DNA from 4 places in the Neorhizobium sp. P1_A6 genome. Region 1 is predicted to be linked to each of the others. Evidence: riboswitches for the same ligand, from Rfam matches in the RefSeq annotation. Region 1 holds a riboswitch; each other region holds the start of a gene.
What was found. Region 1 has a riboswitch for thiamine pyrophosphate ahead of thiB (thiamine ABC transporter substrate binding subunit). Riboswitches for the same ligand answer to the same signal wherever they lie in the genome.

Region 1 (6,024 bases):
CAGAGCCCGAGCGAACGCGGCACGCTGCCTTTCGCCGCCGGAAAGCGTCCCCGGCGTCCGTTTTTCAAAGCCGCTCAAGCCCACGCGTTCCAGCGCCTGCGATATCGCGGCCCGGTCACTGCCGGAAAGCTTCAGCGACGGGTTGATGCCGAGGCCGATATTGGTGGCGAGGTTCAGATGGGCGAAGAGGTTATTATCCTGAAAGACCAGCGATACGGGACGCTCGGAGGGATGTTTCTCCGTTACGTCCTCGCCGGCGATCAGGATACGGCCGCGATCGGGCGTCTCGAAGCCGGCAACGAGGTTGAGGAAGGTCGATTTGCCGGAGCCGGATGGGCCGGTAATCGCCGTCACGGCGCCGGCTGGCAAAGCACAGTCGAAGTGGAGTTCCTTGGTGCCGAGCTTCAACTCAACCTTGTCCAGCGTGATGCCATCAGTCATGGCTCGTTTCCTTGCGGCCAGCCGTGCCGATCACCGTCAGCGCCAGGCAGATGATGCCGAGGATGAGCGCCAACCCGTCCGCGTCATTGGTTCGATAGCTGGATAGCCGGCTATAGACAAGCCAGGGGAGGGTGGTGAGCTCGCTGGAGCCGAACAGCGCCACCGCGCCGAGATCGCCCAGCGACAGCGCCATGGCGAAGGACAGCGCCGTCAGCAGCGGCCTTGCCAGAACCGGCAGGTCGATCCTCCATGCCCGTGAAAAGCCGGAGACGCCGAGGCTTGCCGACAGCCTGCCTGTCCGCTTGCGGTGGGTTTCGACGGCCGGGGCCAAAACGCGCATCACGAAGGGAAGCGCCATCAGCATGTTGATGATCGTCACCAGCGCCGGGGCGAAGCGCGCCACATCGCCGAACGGGCGCAGCATCAGGAACCAGCCGGTACCGAGCACGACCGGCGGAACGAGCAGCACCAGCGAGGACATCCCACCCAAGGACAGGGAAAACGCCCTGGCCGTTCCGGCGGGCCTCTTCATGTCGGCTATTGCCCCGCGTCCGGCAATGATAGCCAGGGAGGTCAGGACGGCAAGCAGGCCTGCGGAAAGCGCGATCGTGAAACTGGTCCAGGCGGCGCGCAGGAAGGCGGGGCTGGTGGCGAGGCTCCAGAGATTGGCCTGGGCGCCGGCACCGACGATCGAGGCAAGCGGCAGGATCAGGAATATCGTTGCAAGCAGGATAGACAGCACATCCCAAAGCCGTGCGGGCAAGGTCCGGCCATCGAACCGGCGTGTCGCCCGGCCGGCCGCGATGCCAGCGTCGTCAGGGGCTGGAAACAGCGAAATCGCAATCAGGATCAGCGCCGTAATGCCGATCTGCAGCAGCGACAGCGCTATGGCGCGGGGCGGATCGAAATCGAAACGCAGCGACTGGTAGATCGCCACTTCGAGCGTGGTCGCAGCCGGCCCGCCGCCGAGCACCAGGACGAGCGTGAAGCTCGTGGCGCAGAGCATGAAGATCAGGCCGGCAATGCCGGGGATGACGCGCCACGCCGCCGGCCACTCGATGAAACGGAAAACGGAGAAGGGTTTCATCCCGAGGCTGGAGGAGAGCAGCCAATATTCCGCCGGCAGGCGCTCCAGCGCCGCTAGCAGCAGTCTCGCGGCGAGCGGAAGGTTGAAGAACACATGTGCCAGCAATATGCCGGAAAGCCCGTAAATGCTGACCGGCTGCTCGAGGCCAAGCTTCAATAGCAGGCTGTTCATCACCCCCTGCCGCCCCCAGATGCCGATCAGGCCGAGCGCGCCGATCAGCACCGGCAGGCCCATCGGCAATGCCATCAGCCGGATGACCCATACACGGCCCGGAAAGCGCGGGCGGCGGGCAAGCGCGAGTGCGACGGGAAGGGCGAAGACGACCGACAGCAGTGTCGAAAGAACCGCCTGCAGCAGGGTGAAACGCAGGATCCGCCAGGTATAGGCGGTGAACAGCCGGCTTTGGGTGTTGCCGGCGTCCCAGGAGAGAAGGGCGGCGACCGCGATGCCGACGAAGAGGGCGATGCCGGCGATGCTCAGCAGCCCCCAGCCTATCCCGCGTCTTCGCTCGGCCCTCGTCAGCATGGGATCAGTTCAGGCTCATGGCGGTCAGCCATTCGTCGATCCAGGCCTGCCGGTTTTTGGCCACCTCGTCCGACCCCATCAGGAAAGTTTTCGTTGGCTGCACCAGTTTGTTGAACGCATCCGGTAGCGGCTGGGAGGTCTTGACGGCCGGCATCATCCAGTTGGTGGTCGGGATGACGTCCTGGAAGGCCGGCGAGACCATGAACTTCAGGAACTGTTTCGCCAGGTCCTTTTCATTCGCCCCCTTCAGCATGCCGGCGACCTCGATCTGGATATAGTGGCCTTCGGAGAAGGAGGCGGCCTGATAGCGGTCCGTCTTCTCCTCGACCATGTGATAGGCGGGCGAGGTCGTGTAGGAAAATACCATCGGCACTTCGCCCTTGGTGAACAGGCCATAGGCCTCCGACCAGCCGGGCGTGACGGTGAGCACGCGTTTCCTGAGCTTCGCCCAGGCCTCCGGCGCCTTGTCGCCATAGACTGATTTCACCCACAGCAGCAGGCCGAGGCCGGGTGTCGAGGTGCGCGGGTCCTCGATGGCGATCTTCTGCGCCGGATCGCTGTCCACCAGTTCCTTGAGGCTTTTCGGCGGGTTCTTCATCGCCTGCGTATCGTAGACAACGGCGAAATGGCCGTAATCGTAGGGGATGAACGTGTCGTCGCTGTAATTGCCGGGGACCTTGGCCGCCGAAGCGTCGAGCCCGTGCGGCTCGAACAGGCCGGTCGCCTTCGCCTCGGAGATCAGGTTGGTATCGAGGCCGAGCGCGATATCGGCCTCGGTGCCTTTGCCTTCCAGCTTCAGCCGCGTGAGAAGTGCCACGCCATCGGCGACGCCAACGAAATTGAGCTTGCAGGCGCAGGTCTTCTCGAAAGTTTCCTTGACCTTGGGCCCCGGACCCCAATCGGAGATGAAGCTCTCGTAGGTGTAGACGGTCAGCGTCTTTTCCTGCGCTACGGCCGGCACGGAAAGGGAAAGGGCGGCAGCGGCCGCGAATATCGAAAGAATGGTGCTGCGCATCAGCGTCTCCTCGTTTTGGTGACAAAGGGGAATAGGCGCTGATGAAGAGCCGTCTAATCCCTCCGCCGGTGTTAACCGGATCAGGTTCCGCGGGTTGGCCAAAGGCCTCTCAGCCGCACGAAAACGCGCGGCACCCCGTTAGAGCAGGATCAGATTTAGCGGCGAGGCGAATGGCTGGCAAGAGGCGGTCTGCGGCCGGCTCAAGGCGCATTCGGCAGGAGCAACATGGCTCAGTGGTTCATTGCTCAGTGGTTTTGCGGAAACACTTTCAGTTCACGCGGAACGATCGCCATGCCGCCGAGCCGATTGGCAACGGCGTAGTCGATCGTCTTCTCAACTACGTCAGGCATAACCGGTTTGGTGAGGACGCCGAGCGAGCCTTTGACACCGTCCTCCACATCCTCCGGATTACCGGTCATGAAGACGACGGTGATGCCATATTGCTCGGCAAGCTCCCGGCCGATCTCCGGGCCAGTCCGGCCGTCCGAAAGATTGACATCGACCAGGGCGATATCGGCATAGGCGGCGAGCGCCAGGGCGTGTTTGCGGGCATTGGCAAAACCAGCGACTTTCAGGCCCATGGCTTCGATCGTCTCGGCAACATCGAGCGCGATCAGAAACTCGTCTTCGACAATCATAACTCTTTGATTCATCGCCTCAGTGGCCAGCCGACGACGCGTAACATTTGTCAGCATTGGATGTCCCCATTCGGTTGATCGGTTCCTGGCAGGCCGATCCGTCCCCGGGACATTTCGACCACTATTCACACCCAGAACGTCTCGGGACATCATATGTTCCGGTCCGCGACAAATATTTTTTTAGCTAACTATCTGTTAAGCTTAATAAATCGCAAATCAGCCTTCAATTTCCTCACGCAGCATTTCGAGTTCCAGCCATTCTTCTTCCATTTTGCTGATGCTTTGGCGCAACTTTTCCATCTCCGCAGCCAACTTGTTGAAGGCGGCGGGATCCTTGGTGAAGAGGTTGGGATCGGCCATTTTCTTCTCGCGGGCGGCGATCTCGGCCTCGGCCTTCGCCATTTCCTTAGGCAGGTTCTCGAGCGCGAATTTCTGCTTGAAGGAAAGTTTGCCTTTGCCCTTGGACGTGCCGGAAACCGAAGCCGCGGTATCGGTTTTTGCCCTGTCAGCTTTTTCCGTGCGGCGCCTTTCCTCCAACGCACCCTTCCGCTGCGCCAGCATATCCGTGTAGCCGCCGGCATATTCGATCCAGCGGCCGTCCGGTGCGTCCGGATTTGCGGGGGCGATGGTCGAGGTTACGGTGCGGTCGAGGAAGTCGCGGTCGTGGCTCACGAGGATGACGGTGCCGGTATAGCCGGCGACGATTTCCTGCAGCAGGTCCAGCGTCTCGATGTCGAGGTCGTTGGTCGGTTCGTCCAAGATCAACAGGTTCGATGGCCGGGCCATGATGCGGGCCAGCATCAGCCGGGCGCGCTCGCCACCGGAGAGGTTCTTGATCGGTGTCCTGATCTGCTCCGGCTGGAACAGGAAGTCCTTCATATAGCCTGCGACATGCCGCTGCTCGCCGTTGACCAACAGCGTCTCGCCGCGTCCATCCGTCAGATAATGGGACAGCGTGTCCTCGGGGTCCAGGTCCTCGCGCTTCTGGTCGAGCGTGGCGATTTCCAGGTTGGTGCCGAGCTTGACGGTGCCGGTGTCGGGCGCCAGCTGGCCGGTCAGCATCTTCAGCAGCGTCGTCTTGCCGGCGCCGTTCGGGCCGACGAGACCGATGCAGTCGCCGCGATGCACGCGGATCGAGAACGGCGCGACGATCGGCCGGTCGTAGCTTTTGGTGATGTTTTCGGCCTCGATGACCAGCTTGCCGGATTCGCGGCCCTCGCTGACGCTCGCCTGCACCGTGCCCTGCGGTCCTTTATGGCCACGGTAATTGCCGCGCATCGTCTGCAACTCGCCGAGGCGGCGCATGTTGCGCTTGCGGCGGGCGGTGACGCCGTAGCGCAGCCAGTGTTCCTCGCGCTCGATCGCCTTGCCGAGCTTGTGCTGCTCCAGCTCTTCCGCCTCCAATACCTCGTCGCGCCAGGCTTCGAATTCGCCGAAACCGCGGTTGAGACGTTGTGATGTACCGCGGTCGAGCCAGACCGTGGCGTTCGAGACCTTTTCGAGGAAACGACGGTCATGCGAGATCACCACGAGCGCGCTTCTCGTCTTGCGCAACTCCTCTTCCAGCCATTCGATAGTCGGCAGGTCAAGGTGGTTGGTGGGCTCGTCGAGCATCAGGATGTCCGGCTCGGGCGCCATGACCCGGGCAAGCGCTGCGCGTCGGGATTCTCCGCCGGAGAGCGTGTTCGGGTGTTCCTGGCCGGTGAGGCCCAGATGTTCGAGCAGGTAGGTGACGCGATAGGGATCGTCGCCCGGGCCGAGGCCCGCTTCGGCATAGGCCTGCACCGTCGAATAATCGGCGAAATCCGGCGCCTGTTCGAGATAACGGATGGTCGAGGAGGGATGGCGGAACACCTCGCCCGACTGGGGCTCGACCATGCCGGCGGCGATCTTCATCAGCGTCGACTTGCCGGAACCGTTGCGGCCGACGAGGCAGATGCGGTCGCCCGGCTCCACCTGCATGCCGGCGCCGGCGAGAAGCGGCGCGCCGCCGAAGCTCAGGAAAATATCGTCAAGTTTCAGAATTGGGGGCGCCAACAGTCAGGCTCCTGTAAAGTCGTGGGGGCGGGCAAGGATCATCGCCCTGCCTTTCCTCAAATGGAATTCCACCCGGCCTTCTGCAACGTTCGAGACGGTGCGCGAGGAGCCGAAGGGGAGTGAGAAGTTGTCGAGCGGATAACGTGCGCCGATGATATCGAGCCCTTCAAGGTCGGAAAAACCGATGACCGAAAACAGCGAACCCTTCGGCAGATCCAGTGTCCTTGTGCCCGGCAGCAGCGGCACGGCCTCCTCGTCACCCGACGTCAGCAGGATGTCGA
Region 2 (6,024 bases), on a different contig from region 1:
TCGGGACAGGCCTGCCACTTGCACGGCTCAACCGAACCGGACATGGCTGTCCGGGGGAGGCTTGATAGGAATGGTCGTCTCGCGACGCACACTCCATGGCTTTCACCTCTTCCACCTTTCCCGCACGTTACGGTTCAAATGAAAGCGCCGGCTCCCGCCTGCCCGCGAACGTCTCGCGAAACACTCCGGCGACGGAAGCGGGAGGATTGTAGGCATGGATCAAGAGGGCGGGGACGAGGCGAGGCACGTCGGCCACCTCACCTCTTGCGGAATATATAAAAATCAGAATTTTAGCTGAGAACTTAAGCGTGAAATTTTTCAGGTGAGGAACAAACTCGTCCCCGCATGAATTCCTCGCCGACAAAATCTGCAGCTTAGCTTTGCGAAAGATCGTGATTTTGTCATCGTACGCAAGAAAGCAATCTCACCTTCTAAGCCGCCAGCCCCCTCAGTGCCGTGACGTCGCGGCGCGGTGGCGTGCCGAACATGCGGGCATATTCCCGGCTGAACTGCGAAGGGCTCTCATAGCCGACCAGAAACGCCGCGGTTTCAACATTCGCCGCTTCCGCCATCATCAGCCGCCTGGCCTCCAGAAGGCGAAGCTGCTTCTGATATTGCAGCGGCGTCATCGAGGTGATCGTCTTGAACTTGCGGTGGAAGGCGGAAGGGCTCATCCCAGCCCTCTCCGCCAGATCCTCGATCCGCATCGGCTCGGCGAAATGGCCGCGCAGGCCGTGGATGACGCTGACGATCCGATGCGTATGGTCGTTGCCGAGCGCCATGCGGACCACATCGCCGCCATGCGGACCGGTGAGCAGCCAGTAGGAAATCTCGCGCATGATCGCCGCACGGAGGACCGGGATGGCACCCGGCGTATCAAGAAGCCGCACCATCCGCAGCGCGCAATCGGCGAGCGGGCCGTCGAAATCCGTCACGAACACGCTGGACGTTATGTCGCCGCCCGGGCGCGGCGGGTTGGGCATCGCCTCCAGGACCTCGCGCATGATGGCAAGATCGAATTCGATGATGAGGCCGAGATAGGGCTCGGTCGGGCTCGCCTCCGCCACGCGGCCGAAGGCGGGCATCTCGACGCTGACAACGAGCGCCTGGCCCGCCCGGTAATCCACATGGCGGTCGCCGAAAACAGCCCATTTCGCGCCCTGGAGGACGATGCAGAGCGCCGGCTTGAAAATCAGGTGGTCTGGCCGTTTCTCGTGATCCGAGCGAAGGATGGTCAGGCCTTCGATCGCCGTCGCGAAAGGGCTGGTTCCCGCCTGTCCATCCGTGAACCGCTTTACCGCATCGAGCAGGGCTGCCGGCATGCCACACCTCCGAGGTTTCAAGGCCAAACATAGGCCTGCGAGCAGGATCAGGCAAGAAGTGGGAAAGTTCCGGCATTCAGGCGCGTGGCCGAGGGGAGTAGTTTCCGGTCATCCGATCCAGACAAGGAACCTCCATCATGACGCATCAAACATCTCAGAAATCGGCAGCCAAGCTCGCCATCGTGACCGGCGGCAGCCGCGGTCTCGGCCGCAACACTGTGCTCAGCCTTGCAAAGCGCGGTATCGACGTGATCTTCACCTACAACTCCAATCAGGCAGAAGCAGCAGCCACGATCGCAGCGGCGGGCGAACTGGGACGCAGGGCGATCGCCCTGCAGCTCGATATCGGCGATGTCACTTCGTTCGACGCGTTCGTCGGTCGGGTGCAGGAAGCCCTGGCCGGGATCGGCGCTGAAAAATTCGATTTCCTCGTCAACAATGCCGGCACGTCGCATCATGGCAATTTCGAAAAGACCACCGAAGCGGAGCTGGACGAGCTCTTCAATGTTCACTTCAAGGGCGTCTTCTTTCTAACCCAGAAGCTATTGCCGCTGATCCGCGACGGCGGCCGGATCGTCAATTTCTCCACCGGGCTTACCCGCATCACCGTCCCGGGCAGCGGCGCCTATGCGGCGATGAAGGGGGCGGTCGAAGTGCTGACCCGGTATCTGGCCAAGGAGCTTGGCGCCCGCGGCATTGCCGTCAATACGGTGGCGCCCGGTGCGATCATGACCGATTTCAGCGGCGGCATGGTGCGCGACAACCCGGAGATCAACAGGCGCGTCGCCGAGATGACCGCACTTGGCCGTGCCGGCGAGCCGGATGATATTGGCCCGATGGTCGCCTCGCTGCTGTCCGAGGACAACCGCTGGGTCAATGCCCAGCGCATCGAGGTGTCGGGGGGCATGGCGCTCTGACGTTCGAGCGACCCCTGCCGGTTGCGACCGGCAGGGGTCGTGAAGTTGATCATCCCTTCTCGACCGGCATATAGAGGTCACCGCCGTCACGATATTTCGCAGCCATGGCTTCCAGGCCCTCCTTCTGCGCCTCGGCGCGGATATCGTGGGAAATCCGCATCGAACAGAATTTCGGACCGCACATGGAGCAGAAATGCGCCACCTTGTGCGCCTCCTTCGGCAAGGTCTCGTCGTGGAAGGAGCGGGCCGTTTCCGGATCGAGGGAAAGGTTGAACTGGTCCTCCCAGCGGAACTCGAAGCGGGCGCGCGACAGCGCGTCGTCACGCACCTGGGCCGCCGGATGGCCTTTGGCGAGATCGGCGGCATGCGCGGCGATCTTGTAGGTGATGACGCCCACCTTGACGTCGTTGCGGTCCGGCAGGCCGAGATGTTCCTTGGGCGTCACGTAGCAGAGCATGGCGGTGCCGAACCAGCCGATCATCGCAGCCCCGATGCCGGACGTGATGTGGTCGTAGCCCGGCGCAATGTCGGTGGTCAGCGGCCCGAGCGTATAGAATGGCGCCTCGCCGCAGACCGCGAGCTGCTTGTCCATGTTCGCCTTGATCTTGTGCATCGGCACATGGCCGGGACCTTCGATCATCACCTGGCAATCCTTCGCCCAGGCGATCTTCGTCAGCTCGCCGAGCGTTTCCAGTTCCGCAAACTGCGCCGCGTCGTTGGCATCGGCGATCGAACCCGGGCGAAGACCGTCGCCGAGCGAGAACGAGACGTCGTAGGCGCGGGCGATGTCGCAGATTTCCTCAAAGTGCTCGTAGAGGAAACTCTCCTTGTGGTGATGCAGGCACCATTTGGCCATGATCGAGCCGCCACGGGAAACGATGCCGGTGACGCGATTGACGGTGAGCGGAATATAGGCGAGCCGCACGCCCGCATGGATGGTGAAATAGTCGACGCCCTGTTCCGCCTGTTCGATCAGCGTGTCGCGATACACCTCCCAGGTCAGGTCCTCGGCAATGCCGTTCACCTTTTCGAGCGCCTGGTAGAGCGGCACCGTGCCGATTGGAACAGGTGAATTGCGGATGATCCAGTCGCGGATATTGTGGATGTTGCGGCCGGTCGACAGATCCATGACCGTATCGGCGCCCCAGCGGATCGCCCAGACCATCTTCTCGACCTCCTCCGCCATCGACGAGGTGACGGCCGAATTGCCGATATTGGCATTGATCTTCACCAGGAAATTCCGACCGATGATCATCGGTTCGGATTCGAGATGGTTGATGTTGGCGGGAATGATCGCCCGGCCTTCCGCGATTTCGCGGCGAACGAATTCCGGCGTCACGAAATCCGGCACATGGGCGCCGAAACTTTCGCCGTCGCGGACGAGCGGTTCCCTGGCCGCCTGCCGTCCGAGGTTTTCGCGGATGGCGACGAATTCCATCTCCGGCGTGATGATGCCGGCCCGCGCATAGGCGAGCTGGGTGACGGCCCTGCCAGCCTTAGCCTTGAAAGGCCGGTTGCGGATCGGGAATTCCGGCGTCAGCCGGTCGCCGGAGACGAAGCCGTTGTCCTCCGGCCTGACGATGCGGCCCTCATAGACTTCGACATCGCCGCGGGCCGAGATCCAGTTTTCGCGCAGGCGCGGCAGGCCGGCATCGATGCTGATCGCGGCACCTTCGACGGTATAGGGGCCAGAGGAATCGTAGACGGTCACKGGAGGTTCGCCGGAGGTCGGATGCAATGCGATCTGCCGCATCGGCACGCGGATGTCCGGATGGATCGTTCCCGCTTTCAGGACTTTCGTGGAGGCGGGAAGCGGGCCGGTGGTGACAACCGGGGTGAGCTTGGTGGTTGCGATATTCATGGTTCAAGGCTCCAAGGTTTGACGTTTGGAGACCCAGTTCCAGAGTTGGAATGATGGAAGAACACGTTGGAATCCGAAGGACGGTTTCCCGCCCTCGCTGCCGCAGCGCTCGCACCGTCCCTACGCCAGTATGAACTGGATCAGGTTCAACGGGTCACTGCGCCTCGGGCGGCCAAACCGGCCCGACCAGCAGTATCTCAGCCCCTTGACGGGACCCCCCTGGTGAATGCGGCCATCAGAAACCTGCCGGTCGCGCATGTCAAGCCGGTCCCTGCCTGCGTCGATAGGTCGAGTTTTAGCGAATCCCGCAGCTCCAAATTGATGACGTTTATTACCGGAATCTTATGCTATCTTGCGCGATAACGTCCCTAGCGATGAGCGCAGAATTCGAACGATCGGGAGATGTCGAGATGAACGAGACCATTCGCGGATTGCTGACACGGGTAGGCGGCCTTCCGGTCGCCGTGACGGAGCTGGAAGACGCTGCCGATCTTTATGCAGCCGGGCTTTCCTCCTTCGCATCGGTGCAGCTGATGTTGGGCCTGGAAGAGGCCTTCGACATCGAATTCCCGGATAGCCTTTTGAACCGCAAGTCCTTCGCCAGCATCGCGGCGATCGAGCAGACGGTTTCCCACATCTTGAAAGCCTCCGAGGCCGCCTGAGATGAACCTTCCCGTCTTTGCCGCCGACATGAGCCTCAGCGCCCGCGCTCACCGCGTGGCGGCCGTGGCGGCTGAATTCGCCGAACGCGTCGACCATGACGGCCGCTTCCCCCGCGAAGCGGTCGATGCAATGAAGGCCGAGCGCCTGATCGGCATCCAGATCCCGGTCGCATTCGGCGGCGAGGGTGCTTCCATCAACGAGATTGCCGAGGTCTGCTCCATCCTGGGACAGTCCTGTGCCTCGAGCGCCATGGTTTTCGCCATGCACCAGATCAAGGTTTCGAGCCTCGTGGTGCACGGGGCCGACAGCGCCTGGCACATGGATTTCATGCGCGAGCTCGCCGACCGCCAGCTTCTCGTCGCCTCCGCGACGACCGAGGCCGGCATCGGCGGCAATATGCGCAACTCGATCTGCGCCATCGAGGTCGACGGCGACACCTGCCGGCTGACCAAGGACGCGACGGTGATTTCCTACGGCGCCCACGCCGATGTCATCATGATCACCTCGCGCTCGAACGAGAAGGCCGCCCCGACCGACCAGGTCATGACCGTCTTCAAACAGGGCCAATATACCCTGCAGAAGACCGTCGACTGGGATACGCTCGGCATGCGCGGCACCTGCTCCGACGGCTTCCTCTTCAATGGCGAAGCGCCTTCGGTCCAGATTTTCCCGAAACCGTTCGCCGAAATCGCGGCGCAGTCGATGCTCGCCACCTCGCATCTCCTCTGGAGTGCTGTCTGGTACGGCATTGCCGCCGACGCGGTCCTGCGCGCCCAGGCTTTCGTGCGCGCCGCGGCCCGCAAGGCGGGCGGCACCCAGCCGCCCGGCGCGCTGAGGCTCGCCGAAGCGTCGAACCTGCTGCAGCTGCTCAAGGGCAATATCCTGTCGGGCCTCAAGACCTACGCGGATGCGAAACACGATCCCGACAAACTGTCGTCCATGGCCTTTTCGATCGCCATGAACAATATCAAGCTCGCCTCTTCCGAGACGATCCTGACCATCATCAACCAGACGATGATCATCTGCGGCATCATGGGCTACAAGAACGGTACGCCCTATAGTCTCGGACGGCATCTTCGCGACGCGCACTCCGCCCAGCTGATGATTTCCAACGACCGCATTCTCGGCAATACGTCGACCATGCTGCTCGTTCAAAAACCGGACACCAGCCTGCTCGGCTGACGCCCCATCACTTCAGATGTAATCGTTTAAAGAATGAGGTGAATCCATGGATCTGCAAGTTTCCTTTCTCGACCGCCTG
Region 3 (6,024 bases), on a different contig from region 1:
CGACGACGAGCGCTATGGCGGCACTGCGTTCAAATCCTATGACGCGTAAGCCAGGGTGGATATGGCCCCGAACAGTTCCGCGGTGGGAAATGCCGAGAGGCTCATGCTGGCCGCTTCAATTCGATCGATATAGTTTCCAGCGCGCTCATACCCTGCCTCTTGGGCAATTCTCAGGTAGATCCGCCGGAGGTCAGTGACGGCTGCCGGTCGAAACTCGACATTATGATCCACGCTTGTCGGCTTTCGCCTGGCTGGCATGGAATTCGCGAAGTTCCGCGAATACTTTGGCGGCCGGAATACTGGGGCGCAGATCGTCCATGGCTTCCTGAACCTTCAGGCGCATGATTTCGTCCAGGGTTTCCCTTTCCCGCTCGAGTGCGCGCAGAGCAGCGCGCACCGCCTCGCTGGCGGAGTCATAGTCCCCCGATTCCACCATGGCATCGAGAACTTGCTGCTGTTTACCGAGTGTCAGGGCGATGGATCTGTTGGTGCGCATGTCAGCCTATCCCTTTACGCTGCCCTATCTTGCAACACGACAGTGTCTTGCGCAATCTCCCGCGGGCTGTGCCTAGTTCCTCACCCGCAGCAGCCGCAGCGCATTGATCGTCACCAGCACCGTCGCCCCGGTGTCCGCAAGGATCGCCGGCCACAGTCCAGTGATCCCCAGGATGGTCGTGACCAGGAAGGCCGCCTTCAGGCCGAGCGCGATCGAGATGTTCTGGTAGATGTTGCGCATCGTCCGCTTCGACAGCGCGATCATCGCGGCGATGTCGCCGACCCGGCCGTGCAGCGCTGCGGCATCGGCAGTTTCGAGCGCCACGTCGGTGCCTCCGCCCATCGCGATGCCGACATCGGCGGCTGCGAGTGCCGGGGCGTCGTTGATACCGTCGCCGACCTTGCCGACCACGTAACCCTCGCTTTTCAGCTCACCGACGATGCGGCTCTTGTCTTCCGGCATCAGCTCGGCACGCACCTCGATGCCGAGATCCTTGCCGATCGCGGTCGCGGTGCGAGCATTGTCGCCGGTCAGCATCACGGTCCTGATGCCGGCATCGGTCAGCGCCTTCAGGCCGGCCCTGGCGTCGGGACGCGGTTCGTCGCGCATGGCGATGGCACCGGCAAGGACCCCGCCGACGACCAGCACCGAGACGGTCTTGCCCTCGTCATTGAGGCCGGTGATCCGGCGGCCATGCGCCATCGGCAGCGAAACCCGCTCGGCCGCTGCCTTGGGCGAACCGAAAAACACCTCCTGGCCTTCGACCATCGCCGTGACGCCCTTGCCGCCGAGCGCCCTGGCATCCGTCGCGGCCGGGATCTCGACCTCGTCATCGGCAGCCTTGGCAAGGATGGCGACGGCGAGCGGATGGCTGGAGCCGGTTTCGAGCGCGGCGGCAAAGCGCAGCACGTCTTCCGCATTGCGGCCGAAGGCGATGACATCGGTCACCTGGGGCCTGCCGGCCGTCAGCGTTCCGGTCTTGTCGAGCGCGACGGCTGTGATCTTGCCGAGCGTTTCGAGTACCGCGCCACCCTTCATCAGCAGGCCGCGGCGGGCGCCTGACGACAGCGATGCGGCGATTGCGGCAGGCGTCGAGATGACCAGCGCACAGGGGCAGCCGATCAGCAGGATCGCCAGGCCCTTGTAGACCCACTCGCTCCAGGACGCACCGCCGACAAGCGGTGGCAGGATGGCGACCAGCGCCGCCACTGCGACGACACCCGGCGTGTAATACCGCGAGAACCGGTCGATAAAGCGTTCGGTCGGGGCCTTGCTCTCCTGCGCCTCCTCGACCAGCCGCACCACGCGGGCAATCGTATTGTCCTCGGCGGCGGCCGTCACGCGAACCCGCAAGGCGGCAACGCCGTTGATCGTGCCGGCAAAAACCGTGTCGTCGATGCCCTTGGAGACCGGCGTGCTTTCGCCCGTCACCGGCGCTTCGTCGATCGCGCTTTCGCCCGCGATGATGACGCCGTCCGCCGAAATACGGTCGCCAGGGCGCACGAGGATGGTCGCACCGACGGCAAGGCTCTCCGCCGGCACTTCGCGGGTCTGGCCGTTTTCTTCGAGCAGCGCGTTTTTCGGCACCAGCGCCGTCAGGCTCTGGATGCTTTGGCGCGCCTTGCCGGCCGCGACCCCTTCCAGCAATTCGCCGATCAGGAAAAGGAAGACCACGGCGGCGGCCTCTTCCGACGCATTGATGACAACAGCGCCGACGGCGGCAATCGTCATCAGCATCTCGATCGAAAACGGCGTGCCGGCGAGTGCTGCCATGATGGCGCGCCGGGCAATCGGCACGAGGCCGATCAGCATCGCTGCGGTGAAGATGATTGTGTCATAGGCCGGCACCAGATGGCCGATCCCGTAAGCCGTCGCTAACGCAATGCCGACCAGGATGGTCAGGCGGCCTTTGGGCGATTTCCACCACGGCCCGTCCATCGGCCCGTGATCGTGGCCGTGCAGGCCTTCGATTTCTGTTGTGCCGTGGTCGTGATGGGAATGATCGTGCCCGCCGTCATGGTCATGATGATGATGGTGGTCGTGCGTCTTGCCGATCTCCCCCCTTGAGGGGGAGATGCCCGGCAAGGCAGAGGGGGGTAACCCCTCGACACCGCGCCGCCGCGCATCCTCACCGGCCCTCTGACCCAGCGCCCTGAGCGAATACCCAAGCCCTACGACCTTCTTCTCGATCGCACCCAGATCGCCGGTCCCGTCATGCTTCACAGTCATCGTGCCTGAAGCCACCGAAACGGACACGTCCTCGACGCCCGGCATGCGGCGCACCGCGGTGTCGATCTTCGTCGCGCAGCTGGCGCAATCCATGCCCCCAACCTTGTATCGTGCCTGTGTCGTCGCGTTCATCGTGTCTTTCCCATTGGATCGAGCCCCGTCTCTACAACCTCTAGCGACTAGAGCTGCAAGGCCCAAAATCAGAAAAAATCACTGGCGAAGCGCATTATCTTTGCTGTAAGCCATGGTGAAGACAGGGGCGTCCGGCAAAGCCGGGCTGAGAAGCACCCTTAGAACCTGAACCAGATCATGCTGGCGGAGGGAGTCGTCAGGGCGTTGACACTGCGCCCCACGCCTGCCCCGCCGAACGAGGCAGATATGCAGACGATAATACCCCTTGGGACCCTTGCAGACACCCCCGGCCAGTTGCTGACCGCGATGCGTGCCAAAAACCCGCTCGTCCAGAACATCACCAATTTCGTGGCGATGAATATCGCCGCCAACGTGATGCTGGCGGCCGGCGCCTCGCCCGCCATGGTGCACACCAAGGAAGAAGCCGGCGAATTCGCCCGCATCGCTGCGGCCCTGACGGTCAATATCGGCACCCTGTCGCCGGATTTCCTGGCCGGCATGAAGGCAGCGGCCGCCTCCGCCACCGAAGCTGGCAAGCCTTGGGTGCTCGATCCCGTCGCCCATTACGCCACCGCCTATCGCCGCGCCGCACTCGCCGAGCTGATGGAGCTGCGGCCCACGATCATCCGCGGCAACGCCTCGGAAATCATCGCGCTGGCCGGCAGCCAGTCGAGCGGCCATGGCGTCGACAGCGGCGACAGCGTCCCGGCGGCGGAAGACTCGGCAATCACCATCGCCCGGCAGAAGGCCTGCGTGGTGGCCGTCACCGGCGAGGTGGATTTCGTCACCGACGGCCGGCGTTCGGTGCGCATCTTCGGCGGTTCGGCCCTGATGCCGCGGGTGACCGCGCTCGGCTGCTCGCTGACCTGCCTGGTCGGCGCCTTTGCCGCCGCCACGGACGATCCCTTCGAGGCGACGGTCGCCGCGCTTGCGATGTTCGCGGTCGCGGGCGAGGAAGCGGCCTTCACCGCCTCGGGTCCCGGCTTCTTCTCGCCGATCTTCCTCGACCGTCTCGCGGCGCTGACCGGAGAGACGCTCGATGCCCAGGCAAGGGTCGTCGCAGCATGACCAAAACCTTCGACCTTTCCGTCTACCTCGTCCTCGATCCCGATCTCTGCCGCGAGATCGGCATGATCGAGACGACAAGGCTGGCCGTCGCCGGCGGCGTCACCATGGTCCAGCTGCGCGACAAGCAGGCGGATACGGCAAAAATGATCGAAACCGGCCGGGCGCTGAAGGCGGTACTTTCCGGAACCGGCGTGCCCCTGATCATCAACGACGACGTGGAGGCAGCAATCGCGATCGGCGCGGAAGGCCTGCATGTCGGCCAGAGCGATATGGTGGCGGCGATGGCGCGCCGGCGCGCCGGCCATGGCATGATCCTCGGCCTCTCGGTGGAGACCGAGGACCTGGCGCGTCGGGTGGATCCGTCCATCGTCGATTATGTCGGTATCGGTCCCGTCTTTGCGACCGGCACCAAACCCGACCACAAGCAGCCGATCGGTTTCGACGGGCTTGCACGCATCGTCGCCATGGCGCCGGTTCCGGCAGTCGCGATTGGCGGCGTCAAGGCGGAACATGCCGGCCCGGCACTCGCCGCCGGCGCAAAGGGCCTCGCGGTCGTGTCCGCCATCTGCGGCCAGCCCGATCCGGAAGCCGCCGCCCGCCGAATTGCCGCGGAAATCGAAAGGGCACGCGCATGAGCATCAAAAACGTCCTGTCGATCGCCGGTTCGGACCCTTCCGGCGGCGCCGGCATCCAGGCGGATCTGAAAACCTTTGCGGCCCGCGGCACCTATGGCATGGCGGCGCTGACCGCGCTGACCGCCCAGAATACCCAAGGGGTCACCGGCGTGCATGCGGTGCCCGCCGCCTTCGTCGCAAACCAGATCCGCACCATCTTTCTCGACGTGCGCGTCGATGCGGTGAAGATCGGCATGATCGCCAATGCCGAGATCGCCGAGGCGGTTGCCGACGTGCTGCGCCCCTATCGCGATACCGTGCCGATCGTGCTCGATCCGGTGATGATCGCCAAGGGCGGTTCGCCGCTGCTGGCGCTCGATGCGGTGGATGCCGTCACCTACAAGCTGATGCCGCTCGCCACCGTCGTCACCCCCAACCTCCCCGAAGCCGCAGCGCTGCTCGGCGAGACGGTCGCCACGACCCGCGAAGGGATGGCAGCCCAGGCCGAGCAACTGCTGAAGATCGGGCCTAAGGCAGTCCTGGTGAAGGGCGGTCATCTGGAGAGCGAAGACAGCCCGGATGTGCTGGCGGACGTAACCGGCATCCACTGGTTCGAGGGCAGACGCACCGCGACCAGCAACACCCACGGCACTGGCTGCACGCTGTCGAGCGCAATCGCCGCCGAACTCGCCAAGGGTGCCTTGCCGGCTGAAGCGGTCGCGATCGCCAAGACCTATCTCGCCGGCGCAATTGCCGCCGCCGACACCCTCACGGTCGGCACCGGCCACGGACCGGTGTCGCATTTTTACGCGTGGTGGTGGTGAGGGCGAGACGACTGGTTCTCAGCCCTTCTGCACTGCAATCTTCTCGAAGGCGATTGCGATTTCCTGGCTGCCATAGGGCTTCTTCAGAAGCACTGCGCCTTCTACTTCCGCCTCGGCGGGAATGCGGTCGTTGCCGGTCGCGAACACGATGCCGACATCGGGAGATAACTTGCGCGCCTGCTGCGCGAACTCGCCGCCGGAGAGACCCGGCAGGCCGAGATCGGTGACCACCACGTCGAAGCTACGCTCCTCTATCATGATGATCGCCTCCTCCGCCGTTGAGGCCTCGGAAACCTCGTGGCCCAGTTCGGTCAGAAGATCGGCGGTGCTCATGCGGATCAGGAAATCGTCCTCGACCAGCAGCACGGAATAACGCGGCTTGACCGGTCGCTGCCCGATCACCGGGGCGACAGGTTTGGCTGCGAACGACGCCCTCACCCGGTTGCGATGCTGCTGGCCGTTCAGCACATGGCGTATCTTCCGCGCCAAGGCTTCGCGGGTATAGGGTTTCGACAGCAGCTCGACGCCGGAATCGAGCCGGCCGCCATGCACGATCGAGTTTTCCGTATAACCCGAGGTGAACAGCACGGCGATATCCGGCATCCGCTCGCGGGCGTGCCTGGCAAGCTCGGTGCTCTTCAGCGGCCCCGGCATCACCACG
Region 4 (6,024 bases), on a different contig from region 1:
AGGTATGCATTTTTCGTATAGCTGCACTGCAACATAATGACTATCAATAGTGCAGCATCGTTGTATAGTCATACTTATCGAAGCGATGCACCTCCTCCCGCAGAGCTTCGTGTTATCAGACGGCCCACTCCTCCTCCCAGGGACGTCTGTAGGAACGGCGGCACTCCTCCTCCCAGCCGCTGTTCGGTTCTTTACGGAAAGCCTGCCGCACCTCCTCCCGCGGCAGGCTTTTTCGTTTTGGGGCTGAGGGTTTTTCAGAATTCAAAATCGCGCGTTTAACCGAGGTCGCTCAGGTGGCATCCGGCGATGTCGATTCGTGCCTGAAAGTCGAAGACGCGGCGAGGCGATCCGTTGCCGCATCGCGGAGAAGGGGCACTCGCCGGAAAACGGTCTTCTACGGATTCTCACGGCAACCGAATCTCCATAACAGCCAGAATCGCAGCCATCATCGAAGCGCCGGAGGAGATGATTCGCGTCCGGCGCATCGCCCTGTCGATCTGCTTTTCCCTTCCTCGCTCCCGGTCTTCTCTTCGTCGCGAAGCCTATGTTGCCGAGGTGGACCTGGTGCAAGGGAAGATCGTAACGATCGGTTAAAACCAGGCCCTCCAAGGGGCTCTTGTTTACCAATTGTTAACCATATCGGGGCTAAAAAATGGTCACGATTTCTTTACGCAGATGACCAAAATGCTAACAGACGCTCGCGCTATCCGTATCAAGGGCCGTTCTTTTCTGGCGGTCGTGCTTGCTCCCGACCTTCCCTTCGACGACTGGCTTGTCAGGCTGGATGATCTCGCGGCGCGTTCCGCCGGGTTCTTTCTGGGCCGACCGGTCGTGCTCGATGTCACCGATCTGCCGATCGATCGCGCTCAGTTGAAAGAGCTCATCGCCGAGCTTGCCGGGCGCAGCGTCAATATCATGGGCATCGAAGGCGGCCGTCCTTCGATCCTTGGGCCAGGCATGCCTCCGGCACTCAAGGGTGGTCGGCCGGTCTCCGACGAAGCCGTCGCCAAGGAGCCGATCATCGAACTGCACAACAGCGAGCCGAAACCGTCGGTGCCGGAGATGCGTCCGACCTTGCAGTCCATCGTCATTCGCGATCCCGTGCGGTCGGGGCAGTCGGTGATCTTCCCCGAAGGTGACGTGACGATTATCGGATCGGTCGCCTCGGGAGCTGAAATCATCGCTGGTGGCTCGATCCACATTTACGGGACCCTGCGTGGCAGGGCCATGGCAGGATCGCTCGGAAACGCATCGGCACGCATCTTCTGCCGCAAGCTCGAAGCCGAGCTTTTGGCAATCGACGGCATCTACAAGATGGCGGACGACATGGCCCCCGGCCTTCGCGGACATTCAGTCCAGCTTTGGCTCGAAGGGGATTCGATCATGGCAGAGAAACTTATTTGAGCCGCAACCGGCCAGCAAACAGGAGAGCAAGATGGGGAAAGTCATCGTAGTCACTTCAGGCAAGGGCGGGGTTGGCAAGACGACCTCGACTGCCGCACTCGGAGCGGCTCTGGCCCAGCGAAACGAACGGGTTGTCGTCGTCGATTTTGACGTCGGGCTGCGCAACCTCGACCTCGTGATGGGCGCCGAACGTCGGGTCGTTTACGATCTGATCAACGTCATCCAGGGCGAGGCGAAGCTCTCGCAGGCCCTGATCCGCGACAAGCGCCTGGAGACGCTGTTCCTGCTGCCGGCATCGCAGACGCGCGACAAGGACAACCTGACGCCCGAGGGCGTGGAGCGGGTCATTACCGAATTGAGGCGGGTCTTCGACTGGGTCATCTGCGATAGCCCCGCCGGTATCGAGAGCGGCGCCACGCTCGCCATGCGCCACGCCGATATGGCTGTGGTGGTCACCAATCCGGAAGTCTCGTCCGTCCGCGACTCGGACCGCATCATCGGTCTGCTGGATTCGAAGACGATGAAGGCCGAGCGCGGCGAGCGGATGGAAAAGCACCTGCTTTTGACGCGTTACGACGCCAACCGCGCTGAGCGGGGCGATATGCTGAAGGTCGAGGACGTGCTGGAGATCCTCTCCATCCCGCTGATCGGCATCATCCCCGAAAGCATGGATGTCCTGCGCGCCTCGAATATCGGTGCGCCGGTCACCCTGGCGGACGCACGCAGCGCACCGGCCATGGCCTATTTCGATGCCGCACGCCGGCTTGCAGGAGAAGTTCTGCCGATCACGATCCCCGGGGAAAAGCGGGGGATATTCGGCAAGATCTTCGCACGGAGGGCCGCATGACCATATTCAACCTTTTCCGCAAACAGCGCTCCGCACCCACGGCCCGCGAACGCCTGCAGGTGCTTCTCGCCCACGAACGCTCGTCGACCGGCTCAGACCTCGTATCCTTGCTTCGCGAGGAAATCCTTGCGGTGATCGCCAAGCATGTGCAGGTCGACAGCGACAAGGTGCAGGTCAAGATGGACCGCGACGAGAACGTCACGATCCTCGAGATCGACGTCGAGATCCCATTGGGTGCCGTCAGCCAGGCTGCCTGAGCCGGCAGTATTCGGCAAACTCGAATTTTGAAACGCGGACAACCTGGTTGTCCGCGTTTCGTATTTCGCTTTCTCGCGCGAAGGAAGACTGGCGACGCGCTGAGTGGAAACGGCCGCCAATCCGGCCCGCTTGACAGGATTGCTGAAAACCGACAGTTATCGTCGTAATTCCGAGGGGGGCATCTTGACGATGCTGAGATGGCGGCGAGCCGGACCCTTGAACCTGATCCGGGTCATGCCGGCGTAGGAACGGAAATAGGCGTCGTCCGACGGCACTTTCTCTTCTCCGCTTCACCTGGGTCTCCGTGATTGACTGATCTGGAGATCGACCGATGACATCCATTCTTTCCGTTGTCCCCAACGGGTATCCGGCCGTCACGTGCAGGTTCGACGCGTAGCGTCATGCGTGCATCCCATGCGGTCATCGGCCTCGTCCTGCTTGTCGCCCTCTGGCAAGCCGGGGTCTGGCTGTTTGCTCCGCCCCGCTATATTCTGCCGTCGCCTGTAGCCGTCGCGTCCGCCTTCCTGCGGCAGCCTGGTTTCCTGCTGCAGAACAGCGCCGTCACGCTGATCGAAATCGCGCTAGGCCTCGCGATCGGCGCAGGCCTCGGCATTGCCACGGCCTTCGGCGTTGCGGCGCTGCCGCGGCTCGGCCGTCTCGTCTGGCCGATGGTGCTGATCCTGCAGGCCTTTCCCGTCTTCGTGCTGGCGCCGATCCTGGTTCTCTGGCTGGGTTTCGGGCTTGCCTCGAAAGTGGCGATGACGACGATCATCATCTTCTTTCCGGTCGCCTCCGCCTTTGCCGACGGTCTTCGCCGCACCGATCAGGAAATCCTCGACGCCGTCTCGCTGGAGGGCGCCAGCCATTGGCAGACGCTGGTGTCGATGCGCGTGCCGCTGGCGATCCCGAGCCTAGTTTCCGGCCTTCGGGTCGCCGCCCCGCTGGCGCCGCTTGGTGCGGTCGTCGGGGAATGGGTGGGCGCGTCCGGCGGGCTCGGCTTCGTGATGGTCCAGGCCAATGCCCGCATGCAGACCGACACGGTGTTCGCGGCGATGACCATACTCGCCATTCTCACTCTCATTCTAAGGCTTCTCATCGACCGGCTGACCGCCGGGCTCGCCCCGTGGGCCAGCGAAACCGACCCTTCATCTTCATCCGCATCAGGGAGTTCCGTCCGATCATGATCCGTATCCTCACCGCGTCCCTCATCGCGCTGGCAAGCCTCGCCGCGCCCGCGCCCTCGCAGGCGGCCGACAAGCTCAGCGTGCTTCTCGAATGGTTCGTCAATCCGGACCACGCGCCGATGGTGATCGCCCAGCAGCGCGGACTGTTCGCCGATGCCAATCTCGACGTCGAGCTCATCCCGCCGTCCGATGCCTCCGCGGTGCCGCGGCTGGTTTCGGCCGGCCAGGCGGATATCGGTATCCACTACCAGCCAAACCTCTATCTTGATCATGAGGCTGGCCTGCCGCTCGTGCGGTTCGGCACGCTGGTCGAGACGCCCTTGAACACCGTCACGGTGCTGGCGGACGGTCCGATCAAGAGCCTCAAGGATCTGAAAGGCAAAAAGGTCGGCTTTTCCGTCACGGGTTTCGAGGATGCGATGCTGAAGCGCATGCTGGCCTCCGAAGGGCTTTCCAGCGACGACGTGGAGCTGATCAACGTCAATTTCTCGCTGTCGCCGTCGCTGATCGGCGGCAAGGTGGATGCGACACTCGGCGGGTTCCGCAATTTCGAACTGACCCAGATGAAGCTGGAAGGCCATGCGGGCCGCGCCTTCTTCCCGGAAGAGCACGGGGTTCCTGCCTATGACGAGCTGATCTTCGTCACCCGCCGTGATCTTGCTGGCGACAACCGGCTGCCGCGTTTCCTGCATGCGGTCGAACAGGCATCGATCTACATCACCAACCATCCGCAGGAGGCCTGGCAGCTTTTCATCAAGGCCTATCCGAACCTCGACGATGAGTTGAACCGCACCGCGTTCTTCGACACGCTGCCGCGTTTTGCCAAGCGTCCGGCCGCACTCGACCAAGGCCGCTACCAGCGCTTCGCCGCCTTCATGAAGGAAACGGGGCTAATCAAGGCAGCGCCTCCGGTCTCCGACGTCGCGGTCGAAATCAAATAAGCCAAGTTGCTGATATCGTTTGATTTGAGCTCCGGGGTTCGCGTAACGTGATTTTCATGCCAGACAGGCTTTCCACGTTACGTGACCCGGAGTTTGCTTGACCATCGGACTTGCCCATGCGGAACTGATCGCGGTTCTGTCCGCCGTCACCGGCGACGAGCCGCGCGTGATGACGGTACGCTCGGGAGATGCGCTGCCGTCCGGCCCTTTCGAGCTCGGCCATCGCAGCCTGCAGGCCGGGCTTCGCGAATGGGTCGGCGACCAGACAGGCCATCCGCTCGGTTATCTCGAACAGCTCTATACGTTCGCCGACCGCGACCGCACCCATGAGGATGCCGAGGGGCGGACGATCTCGATCAGCTATCTCGGCCTCGTTCGCGAACAGGCCGCACCCGGCGCCGGAAAACCCGGCTGGCACGGCTGGTACGAATATTTCCCCTGGGAGGACCATCGCGGGGGGAGGCCGGAGATACAGGCGGCCATCACCGACCGCCTGCAGGATTGGGTCGCTTCGGAAACGGCGCGCCGCGAACACCGCCAGCGCCGCGTCGATTTTGCCTTCGGGCTAGACGGTGCCGCCTGGAACGAGGATCTCGGCCTGCAGCGTTACGAGTTGATGTATGAGGCAGGCCTTGTGACCGAGGCCGGTTGTCCGCCGGCCAAAAATTTCGGTCGCTCGATGTTTGCCGATCACCGCCGTATCCTGGCGACCGGGATCGCGCGGCTGCGCGCCAAGATCAAATATCGCCCGGTAGTCTTCGAACTGATGCCGGAGAGTTTTACGCTGTCGCAATTGCAGCGCACCGTCGAGGCGCTCGCCGGCCTGACGCTGCACAAGCCGAATTTCCGCCGGCTGATCGACCAGCAGGAGCTGATCGAGGAAACCGGGGAGGCTACCAGCGAGACTGGCGGCCGGCCTGCCAAGCTCTTCCGCTACCGTCACGCGGTCCTCGAAGAGCGTGCGCTTTCCGGTTCGAAACTTCCGCTTTCACGCAATTGACATAAACTCTAAACGAGAATATGTCTCTGCGCCGGATATACTCACTTCGAGTATAAAAGGAGTCGCTCATGAATTCCCCGGTTTCGGTTTCCCAGCTTTACGATCGTGTCAGCCGCGTCATCCCGAAGGCCGAGTGGATGAGCTACGAGGCGGATGTCGCCGCGATCCTGGAGCTCAAGCGCACCCGCAACGCCGTCATCCTCGCTCACAATTACCAGACGCCGGAAATCTTCCATGGCGTCGCGGATATCGTCGGCGACAGCCTGGCGCTTGCCCGCAAGGCGATCGACGTGGATGCGGATGTGATCGTGCTCGCCGGCGTGCATTTCATGGCGGAGACGGCAAAGCTCTTGAACCCGGGGAAGACGGTACTGATCCCGGACATGGCGG

Region 2: another riboswitch for thiamine pyrophosphate. It lies ahead of thiC (phosphomethylpyrimidine synthase ThiC); the one in region 1 lies ahead of thiB (thiamine ABC transporter substrate binding subunit).
Region 3: another riboswitch for thiamine pyrophosphate. It lies ahead of thiM (hydroxyethylthiazole kinase); the one in region 1 lies ahead of thiB (thiamine ABC transporter substrate binding subunit).
Region 4: another riboswitch for thiamine pyrophosphate. It lies ahead of AC1D3C_RS10930 (ABC transporter permease); the one in region 1 lies ahead of thiB (thiamine ABC transporter substrate binding subunit).

Annotation. Positions count from the first base shown of each region.
Region 1 is NZ_JBFTZM010000020.1:24,826-30,849, reverse strand. Features, by position in the region: gene AC1D3C_RS26690 (thiamine ABC transporter ATP-binding protein) at 1-441, opposite strand, end outside; gene thiP (thiamine/thiamine pyrophosphate ABC transporter permease ThiP) at 434-2,053, opposite strand; gene thiB (thiamine ABC transporter substrate binding subunit) at 2,058-3,068, opposite strand; TPP riboswitch at 3,109-3,216, opposite strand; gene AC1D3C_RS26675 (response regulator) at 3,314-3,763, opposite strand; gene AC1D3C_RS26670 (ABC-F family ATP-binding cassette domain-containing protein) at 3,923-5,743, opposite strand; gene AC1D3C_RS26665 (thiamine diphosphokinase) at 5,747-6,024, opposite strand, start outside.
Region 2 is NZ_JBFTZM010000032.1:11,276-17,299, forward strand. Features, by position in the region: gene AC1D3C_RS29635 (AraC family transcriptional regulator) at 432-1,322, opposite strand; gene AC1D3C_RS29640 (SDR family NAD(P)-dependent oxidoreductase) at 1,460-2,239, shown strand; gene thiC (phosphomethylpyrimidine synthase ThiC) at 2,289-4,100, opposite strand; TPP riboswitch at 4,200-4,331, opposite strand; gene AC1D3C_RS29650 (acyl carrier protein) at 4,511-4,762, shown strand; gene AC1D3C_RS29655 (acyl-CoA dehydrogenase family protein) at 4,764-5,945, shown strand; gene AC1D3C_RS29660 (amino acid--[acyl-carrier-protein] ligase) at 5,992-6,024, shown strand, end outside.
Region 3 is NZ_JBFTZM010000001.1:485,725-491,748, reverse strand. Features, by position in the region: gene AC1D3C_RS02245 (ribbon-helix-helix domain-containing protein) at 221-496, opposite strand; gene AC1D3C_RS02240 (heavy metal translocating P-type ATPase) at 569-2,857, opposite strand; TPP riboswitch at 2,971-3,066, shown strand; gene thiM (hydroxyethylthiazole kinase) at 3,104-3,925, shown strand; gene thiE (thiamine phosphate synthase) at 3,922-4,560, shown strand; gene thiD (bifunctional hydroxymethylpyrimidine kinase/phosphomethylpyrimidine kinase) at 4,557-5,363, shown strand; gene AC1D3C_RS02220 (response regulator) at 5,382-6,024, opposite strand, start outside.
Region 4 is NZ_JBFTZM010000004.1:318,289-324,312, reverse strand. Features, by position in the region: gene minC (septum site-determining protein MinC) at 676-1,404, shown strand; gene minD (septum site-determining protein MinD) at 1,436-2,251, shown strand; gene minE (cell division topological specificity factor MinE) at 2,248-2,508, shown strand; TPP riboswitch at 2,672-2,775, shown strand; gene AC1D3C_RS10930 (ABC transporter permease) at 2,911-3,693, shown strand; gene AC1D3C_RS10925 (ABC transporter substrate-binding protein) at 3,690-4,634, shown strand; gene AC1D3C_RS10920 (NUDIX hydrolase) at 4,732-5,634, shown strand; gene nadA (quinolinate synthase NadA) at 5,703-6,024, shown strand, end outside.